3 linked regions of the Spirosoma aureum genome follow. The protein of the gene in region 1 interacts with the protein of each later gene in a pairwise test. Links are inferred from orthologs where the notes say so. Each region holds a gene or a part of one and is shown on either strand. Other genes may lie near its edges. The genes, in order: G8759_RS00435, ftsA and ftsZ.

What was found.
Region 2: the proteins of G8759_RS00435 (region 1) and ftsA interact in binary tests that used the Escherichia coli proteins (3 or more experiments, as listed by UniProt). The link is inferred for Spirosoma aureum from one-to-one orthologs.
Region 3: the proteins of G8759_RS00435 (region 1) and ftsZ interact in binary tests that used the Escherichia coli proteins (3 or more experiments, as listed by UniProt). The link is inferred for Spirosoma aureum from one-to-one orthologs.

What each region holds. Positions count from the first base shown.
Region 1 is NZ_CP050063.1:113,349-116,364, reverse strand. Bases 27-2,801 are described here. They hold G8759_RS00435 (rod shape-determining protein), read left to right. Parts: upstream 27-788; coding sequence 789-1,814; downstream 1,815-2,801. Other genes in these bases: mreC (rod shape-determining protein MreC), read left to right, coding at 1,947-2,783; G8759_RS00440 (GH3 auxin-responsive promoter family protein), read right to left, coding at 27-534. Also shown: more of G8759_RS00440, read right to left, coding at 1-26; G8759_RS00425 (hypothetical protein), read left to right, coding at 2,862-3,016. UniProt on the Escherichia coli protein: Forms membrane-associated dynamic filaments that are essential for cell shape determination. Acts by regulating cell wall synthesis and cell elongation, and thus cell shape.
Region 2 is NZ_CP050063.1:8,702,769-8,705,767, reverse strand. It holds ftsA (cell division protein FtsA), read left to right. Parts: upstream 1-803; coding sequence 804-2,195; downstream 2,196-2,999. Other genes in the region: ftsZ (cell division protein FtsZ), read left to right, coding at 2,282-2,999; G8759_RS34865 (cell division protein FtsQ/DivIB), read left to right, coding at 34-807. UniProt on the Escherichia coli protein: Essential cell division protein that assists in the assembly of the Z ring. May serve as the principal membrane anchor for the Z ring.
Region 3 is NZ_CP050063.1:8,701,020-8,704,239, reverse strand. The notes cover bases 1-2,979. They hold ftsZ (cell division protein FtsZ), read left to right. Parts: upstream 1-753; coding sequence 754-2,205; downstream 2,206-2,979. Other genes in these bases: G8759_RS34850 (DNA alkylation repair protein), read left to right, coding at 2,296-2,979; ftsA (cell division protein FtsA), read left to right, coding at 1-667. In the rest of the region: more of G8759_RS34850, read left to right, coding at 2,980-2,994; accD (acetyl-CoA carboxylase, carboxyltransferase subunit beta), read left to right, coding at 3,099-3,220. UniProt on the Escherichia coli protein: Essential cell division protein that forms a contractile ring structure (Z ring) at the future cell division site. The regulation of the ring assembly controls the timing and the location of cell division.

The sequences.
Region 1 (3,016 bases):
CGAGCGTAGATAAGCCGGAACATGGTGATTGGCTATGCCAGACAACCGTCCGATATTGATACCCGCTTTCTGAGCCAGTTCGGGGCTACCCGACAGGAAAATGAGTTTTTTGTCGAGAAAAGCACTGTTTCCCGTTTCGTAGATGTAATTCAGAAGCGCATCACGGGCTGAGTTGATGTGGTTCGGAATGGAATCCTTCGTAATCGGGATGTATTTTGTACCCGAGGTCGTACCTGAGGTTTTGGCCAGGTACAGGGGTTGACCTTTCCAGAGCACATCAGGTGTACCAGCCAGGATCTGATCAATGTAAGGTTTGAGATCTTCGTAATCGCGTACGGGAACCGCTTGCCGAAAATCGTCAACCGTTTGTATATCCCGAAAGTGGTGAATACGGCCAAACACCGTGTTGCGACCACCTTTAACCAACTCCTGCAACCAATGTTGCTGAGCTTCGGCGGGTTGATACATCCACGACTGCTGCCTCTCTACGACCCATTTAGCCAGTGGCTTACTTACGACTGAGCGAATTCCCATAATGATGCAAAGTTACGAAAACAGTTGGCAGTCTTCTGTAAGGGAGTTTGTAATGGGTAGGAGCAACACAGGTTTGATAGTCAATCTTGATTAATTGGTGCAAACGAAGGGTCGAAAATTGCTAACTGTTCTGATTGTCATATAAAAAAAGCAATACTGTATTTACATAGCATCGTTGTTTCTCTTGAATAATCCATATTTTTGCAAACCTTTTAAAAACGGTACTTGTAAAAAGGAACAACAGCTAACCAGGAATGGGACTTTTCAATTTTTTAACCAGCGACATTGCGATTGACCTGGGCACGGCGAATACCTTGATTATTCACAAGGATCGGATTGTGGTGGATGAGCCTTCGATTATTGCAATGGACAAAGCCAGCGGAAAAGTGCTGGCCATTGGCCATAAGGCCATGCAAATGCACGAAAAGACCAATGAAAATATTAAGACGATTCGCCCGTTGAAAGACGGCGTAATTGCCGACTTTACTGCCGCCGAACTGATGATTCGGGGCATGATCAAGATGATAGATACCGGTAGCAAACTGTTTTCACCTTCGCATCGGATGGTTATTTGTATACCATCGGGGATTACCGAAGTGGAAAAGCGCGCTGTTAAAGACTCTGCCGAACATGCCGGGGCGAAGGAAGTTTACATGGTGCACGAACCAATTGCAGCCGCAATTGGCATCGGTATCGATATTACACAGCCGAATGGTACCATGATTGTCGATATTGGAGGTGGTACTACCGAAATTGCCGTAATTGCTTTATCAGGAATTGTCTGCGAACAGTCGATCCGGATTGCCGGAGACGTTTTCACCCGCGATATTGTCGATTACATGCGTCGGGAACACAACCTGCTCATTGGCGAACGCTCGGCTGAACAAATCAAAATGGAAGTTGGCTCGGCATTGCCCGAACTCGACAACCCGCCCGCTGATTACGAAATCCGGGGTCGTGACTTAATGACCGGTATTCCGAAAGAAATTAAGGTTACCTACAGCGAAATTGCCTACGCTCTCGACAAATCAATTTCAAAGATTGAAGAGGCTACGATGAAGGCGCTGGAAATTTCGCCACCGGAACTTTCTGCCGACATTTACACGAACGGTATTCACCTGACGGGGGGCGGTGCCCTGCTGCATGGTCTCGACAAGCGGCTGGGCGCAAAAACCAAGCTGCCCATTCACGTGGCCGATGATCCGCTCAAAGCTGTTGTAAAAGGTACGGGCGAGGTGATTAAGAATCTGGACATGTACAGATCTGTTCTGATTAGTTAAGTTTTTGGAATGTAGCCTGGGCTTTAGTCCGGATAACCGAAAGCTGGATTGTAGCTGGTATTTTGTCTCTACAACCTGGCCTTTGGCTACCCGACAGCGTCCAGGCTACATTGTTAAGATGTTCCCCACTTTATGGGAGAGTTAGTCGACTTTTTTATTCGAAGCCGAAACTTCATCTTGTTTGTGTTGCTGGAAGTATTCTGCTTCTATTTTATCATTAACACAAGCAATTACTGGAGCGTGACCTATTTCAACACATCGAACCGGTATGCGGCTCAGGTGTTGGCGTGGTCCAACGCGGCCAATGAATATGCTCGTCTGCGGCAGGTTAATGCTGACCTGGCCATGGAGAACCAACGGCTCAATACTCAGTTAACGCAATTACTGCAAAGTAAGCCCGCGTCTCCAAGAGAGTATCTGGCCGACTCGGCTTTTGCCGACCGGTTCAAGTACACTGTTGCCAAGGTGATCGACAATACAACCCAGTTCGCTAACAACTACATCACGATCGATAAAGGTACTGATGATGGAATCCGGCCGGGTATGGGCGTGATTTCGCCAACGGGTATAGTCGGCAAGGTAAAAGTCTGTAATCGACATTTTTCGGTCGTTACGTCGATCTTACATTCTGGGTTTCTGGTGTCTTCGGCTTTAACAAAAGCCGACGAAATTGGGACGGCGAGGTGGGATGGCGTAGACCCGAGCCTGATCAAGCTGAATGACATTTCGCTGACCAAGACGGTTCATAAAGGTGATTCGGTCGTTACCTCGGAGCGTAACTCTACGTTTCCTCCGGGTATCCTGGTCGGGTATGTCCGAACAATGGGCATCCAGCCTAATCGGGTCTTTCATGATATTACACTTAATCTGGCCACCAATTTTGGTAGTCTGGCCTTTGTGTATGTCGTCGAAAATCGCCTGCAGGCAGAGCAGGAGCAGTTAGAAAAACAAGTTGAAACAGAGAAATAGTAAGCAGTAAGTAATGGGCATTTGGCAGTGAGAAACTGGCTGATTGCCGACTATCGACTGCCCACCGCCTACTACAAGATGACTTTACGCGAAATTCTGTCTACTGCGTTTTTATTTTTGCTGTATCTGGTATTGCAGATCCTGCTGGTGCGGAATTTGGTGCTCTTTGATTACGCGTTCTGTTTCGTTTACATCGCCTGCATTCTGTTATTGCCCAACGAAACCAGCCTTAC
Region 2 (2,999 bases), 8.6 Mb from region 1 along the record:
AAATATCTGGATAACGACTTAGCTTATACACAGATGTTTTCTACCTTTAAATCAATCAAGAAGTGGTTGTTCGCAATCGGAGGGCTTTTTGTTCTATTTATCTTGATTGCTTTTACCGAAATTCGGCATAAGCAGAAACGAGTTAAAGCGGTTGTTGTTCATATCGATCAGGTCGATGGACATTCTTTCCTGACACGACGGGATGTTACAGGTTATCTGACCAATGGCGGAGCAGATCCGGTTATCGGTAAAGAATACACGGAGATTGACTTCCATCAATTGGAAGAGCGGTTGCGGCAACATGGTTTAGTCAGAGATTGTCAGGTTTTTCGTGATCTCACGGGCGACCTGCTCGTCTCGATCGAACAACCTCGGCCAGTAGCCCGTTTGATGGCTTCGGGTGAGGGCGTCCGAACGGTATCGGGACAATATGTAAGCGAAGAAGGACGGTTTTTTCCAGTTTCGATGAATTATTCGGCCCGCGTACCTATGTTAACAGGCAAATATTTTGCCAAAAATCGTTCGCTGGCGAGCGAACGGAATCGGCCCCTGCTGGAATTGCTGAAACGAGTCCATGACGATCCGTTTTGGCGAGCTCAAATCGCTGAATTATCAGTAGATGAGCAGGGGGAGGTGATAATGTGGCCGCAGATGGGCAACCACCAGATTGAAGTAGGACCACCAACCGATCTGGAGGCCAAGCTGAAGAAACTGAAATTATTTTATACGGACGTTCTACCGGCAAAAGGGTGGGACCGATACCGCAGGGTGAGCGTCCAATACAGAAATCAAATCGTGTGCGAATGACGACGACAAGCATTGGCGACAAAATTGTAGTAGGCCTTGACATCGGTAGCACAAAAGTATGTGCAGTGGCAGGCCGGGTAGTCCGAAATAACAAAGATCAGGAAACGCTCGAAGTGCTGGGCGTTGGAGAAACACCACTGGCAGATGGTGTTACCAAGGGATCGGTGGTGAATGTTAATAATACGGTGAGTGCTATTCGGCGGGCTGTAGCAGAAGCATCGAACCAATCGAATCTGAATATCCACCTGGTTAATGTAAGCTTTAGTGGAGCTCATGTTTTATCTGTCAAATCGAGCGGCAGCATCACTCGTTCGTCGTCGGGCGATGAAATTCAGGTTGAGGATATTGATCACCTGCTTAGCGATATGTATCGCACATCGATTCCGGCCGATAAAGAGATCATTCATGTGCTGCCAATGGATTTTGTGGTCGATGGCGAAACAAACGTCAATCAGCCCGTTGGTCGGAATGGCGTTAAACTTGGTGCTGATTTTCAGTTGATTACGGCTCAAGCAAATGCGGCCCGGAATGTTCGCAAGTGCATCATGCGGAATAATCTTCAGCAGGAAACAATGATGCTGTCCCCTCTGGCATCGGGGCTGGCAGTACTGACTGATGAAGAGAAAGATGCTGGTGTTGCGCTGGTCGATATTGGAGGAGGAACTACCGAACTGGCTATTTATTATCGGGGCGTATTACGGCATGTTGCGGTATTCCCCTGGGCAGGTAATAGCCTGACTGCCGATATTCAGTCGGGTTGTAAAATCATGCCTGACCAGGCCGAACAACTGAAAAAACGGTTCGGTAATGCTGATCCATCTGAATACAACATTAATGAAGTGGTGGCTGTGCCTGGTTTGAGTAATCGCAAACCGAAAGATGTTCTGCTAAAGAATGTAGCCGTCATAATTGAAGACCGGTTGCGTGAAATTGCAGCTCTGGTGCAGGCTGAGGTCATTCGGGCCGGGTATGAAGGTAAATTGCTGGCCGGTATTGTGCTGACTGGTGGAACTGCTCTTGTGCCAGGTGTTGAACATATTTTCAGCCGTGTAACCGGTACAGAAGCAAAGGTTGGCTATCCAGAACATCTGGAACCCAACGGGCGGGCCGATTTAGTGGGTGATCCCGCTTATGCGACTGCCGTTGGTCTGGTATGGGCAGGCTATAAAACTATAGACAACCGCATCTCGTTCATCAGCGATCCGGCTCGGGCAGCATATATCGAAGAACAAACACCTGCACCTGTTCGGCCACCTTATCACAATCCAGTACTAAGCGGTCGTGATAAACCACTCGAGAAAGAACCGCCTAAAAAGGAAAAAGGATTCTTGAGTTGGCTTAAGGAAGCGCTACAGCCAATTCGGGGTAGCGAAACCGACCCTTATTAGCGGGTTAGGGCTCAACCGGTGTCAGGCCGGTTTAATCGTATACAGGCAGTTTTGTTAATTTACACAAAAAGACACCACCGAATAAGATGCTTAGTCAGGGCTATAGATTCGAAATACCAGACGATAATCCAACAATAATCAAGGTTGTGGGCGTAGGAGGCATGGGAGGTAATGCCGTCAAGCATATGTACAACCTGGAAATGAAGGATGTAAACTTTGCTGTTTGTAACACGGACCGGCAGGCGCTTATGAGTAACCCTGTGCCAACCAAGTTACAACTGGGCGATGGGCTGGGCGCGGGAACGGAGGCTAAGGCTGGTGAAGATGCTGCTCGTGCTAGTATCGAAGAAATTCGAAACCTGCTGGCTCCGCCTACCAAGATGGTGTTCATCACGGCGGGTATGGGTGGTGGTACGGGTACGGGTGCCGCTCCCGTAGTGGCCGAAGTGGCCCGCGAAATGGGATTGTTAACGGTAGCCGTTGTAACCGCCCCCTACTACTTCGAAGGCACAGATAAGAAAGAGCAGGCTCGTGAAGGTATTGAGAAGCTTAAGAAAAGTTGTGACACCGTGCTGGTTGTTCTGAACGATAAGCTGGCCGAATTGTATAGCGAACTTACTTGGACGGATGCCTACGCTCATGCTGATGATGTATTGGCTAACGCGGTGAAAAGTATCGCTGAAATCATCACAACACAAGGTGATATCAACGCGGATTTTGCCGATGTTAAGAAAGTCCTTGAAGGAGCCGGTCAGTCAGTGATGGGATCTGCCGAAGCGGGTGGCGAAGATCGGGCGCTTAATG
Region 3 (3,220 bases), 8.6 Mb from region 1 along the record:
GGCAGGTAATAGCCTGACTGCCGATATTCAGTCGGGTTGTAAAATCATGCCTGACCAGGCCGAACAACTGAAAAAACGGTTCGGTAATGCTGATCCATCTGAATACAACATTAATGAAGTGGTGGCTGTGCCTGGTTTGAGTAATCGCAAACCGAAAGATGTTCTGCTAAAGAATGTAGCCGTCATAATTGAAGACCGGTTGCGTGAAATTGCAGCTCTGGTGCAGGCTGAGGTCATTCGGGCCGGGTATGAAGGTAAATTGCTGGCCGGTATTGTGCTGACTGGTGGAACTGCTCTTGTGCCAGGTGTTGAACATATTTTCAGCCGTGTAACCGGTACAGAAGCAAAGGTTGGCTATCCAGAACATCTGGAACCCAACGGGCGGGCCGATTTAGTGGGTGATCCCGCTTATGCGACTGCCGTTGGTCTGGTATGGGCAGGCTATAAAACTATAGACAACCGCATCTCGTTCATCAGCGATCCGGCTCGGGCAGCATATATCGAAGAACAAACACCTGCACCTGTTCGGCCACCTTATCACAATCCAGTACTAAGCGGTCGTGATAAACCACTCGAGAAAGAACCGCCTAAAAAGGAAAAAGGATTCTTGAGTTGGCTTAAGGAAGCGCTACAGCCAATTCGGGGTAGCGAAACCGACCCTTATTAGCGGGTTAGGGCTCAACCGGTGTCAGGCCGGTTTAATCGTATACAGGCAGTTTTGTTAATTTACACAAAAAGACACCACCGAATAAGATGCTTAGTCAGGGCTATAGATTCGAAATACCAGACGATAATCCAACAATAATCAAGGTTGTGGGCGTAGGAGGCATGGGAGGTAATGCCGTCAAGCATATGTACAACCTGGAAATGAAGGATGTAAACTTTGCTGTTTGTAACACGGACCGGCAGGCGCTTATGAGTAACCCTGTGCCAACCAAGTTACAACTGGGCGATGGGCTGGGCGCGGGAACGGAGGCTAAGGCTGGTGAAGATGCTGCTCGTGCTAGTATCGAAGAAATTCGAAACCTGCTGGCTCCGCCTACCAAGATGGTGTTCATCACGGCGGGTATGGGTGGTGGTACGGGTACGGGTGCCGCTCCCGTAGTGGCCGAAGTGGCCCGCGAAATGGGATTGTTAACGGTAGCCGTTGTAACCGCCCCCTACTACTTCGAAGGCACAGATAAGAAAGAGCAGGCTCGTGAAGGTATTGAGAAGCTTAAGAAAAGTTGTGACACCGTGCTGGTTGTTCTGAACGATAAGCTGGCCGAATTGTATAGCGAACTTACTTGGACGGATGCCTACGCTCATGCTGATGATGTATTGGCTAACGCGGTGAAAAGTATCGCTGAAATCATCACAACACAAGGTGATATCAACGCGGATTTTGCCGATGTTAAGAAAGTCCTTGAAGGAGCCGGTCAGTCAGTGATGGGATCTGCCGAAGCGGGTGGCGAAGATCGGGCGCTTAATGCTATTGAAGCAGCCTTGAATTCTCCCTTGCTCAATGACCATGACATTCGCGGAGCGAAACGTATTCTGCTTACGATTTCGTCGAGCCGGGAACATGCCATGAAGCTGAAAGAGCAAATGGCTATCTCAGAACACGTTGCCAAGAAGATTCAGGCCGAAGCCCGAATGTTTAAATTTGGCGCTATTACGGATAAAAACCTGGGCGATAGTTTGCGGGTAACAATTATTGCGGCTGGTTTCGATAGTACGAATGCACTGATGGAGCAGCTTAAAGGACCAACGAGTCCTGAAGCTGAGCAGCAGCCTGAAGTGGAAGAAGTTTCGGAGCCTGACACAACACTTGTCGATGTTCTGGATCAGGAGTTGCCAGCAGACGAATTAGTGCCTGTTGAGAGCGAACCCGAGGAAACTACACCTGAACCGGTAGGGATTACCACAAAAGTTGATGAACGTCAATTGACGCCTACAGGGCTCAATGGGGCAACTATCGTTCGCCCTGAACCGATAAATGGCTTCCGGCCAACCCATGATGACAATGGGGGTACGCTGGTTATGGATGACGAAGAACGGCATGATGATGCTGACCTGATTAAACGCACAATTGACGCGTTTGTTAAAGGGCAGTATTCGGCTTCTGATCTTGATCGCCCAGCGTTCGAACGGAACAAAACCGTGCTTTACTCAACACCGATGTTGCCCGAAAATGAATTCGTGCGCTCGAAGTTGAATGATTAAGCAATCTTATCTTTATACAAAAAAGGGCTTCCATCAGGAAAGCCCTTTTTCTTTGCAATAATTAACCAAAACAGCGAAAGGCAAGAGCCTGTGACCTATACGGACGTAAAAACTAACTTACTGGCCCATGCTGACCCCGAACGGGCAAAAACTTTGGCGTGGTTTTTTAAAACCAAGCCCGGTCAATATGGAGAGGGCGATCAATTTCTGGGGCTTTCTATGCCGCAGCAACACAGTATAGCCAAACAATACCTGCGTCTTCCAATGGATGATGTCGAACAATTACTCCGTGAACCATTTCACGAAATGCGGATGACCGGGCTCTTGATCTGGGTCTATCAGGCCAGAAAAACAAGTTCGATAGAACAGGAAGTCCTGATGGATCGATATGTGGCGAATCGACGTTACATCAACAACTGGGATCTGGTTGATGTCACTTGCCCGCATCTTGTTGGTCGGCCCTTGCTCCAGAATGATCGGTCTGTCTTGTATGAACTGGCTCAGGAAGATCATTTGTGGAGTCAGCGGATTGCTATTGTTTCGACAATGGCTTTCATTCGGGCGGGTCAGTTTGCCGACACATTTGCTATTTCGGAGGCTTTATTGGCCCATAAACACGATCTGATTCACAAAGCAGTGGGCTGGATGCTACGTGAAGTTGGTAAGCGTAATGTAGATGCACTGGAGGAATTTTTGCACGATCATGTTCATCAAATGCCTCGTACGGCACTACGCTATGCCATCGAAAAATTTGAGCCAGCCCGACGAAAGTATTATCTGACCTTATAGATGGGAGATTGGTCAATGGTCTTCGTATCTTTACGCCCCATATTGGCACTGTCAACTAAAAACCGGCCTGTCTGACAGCAGGCTATCAACTGTAAACTTAGACTATGTCTTGGTTCGTCCGAAAAGATAAGGGTATTCAAACCCCGACCGAAATGAAACGGGAGGCTCCCGACGGTCTGTGGTATCAATGCCCAAACTGCAAAAAAGCAATGCATACCCGTGAGCA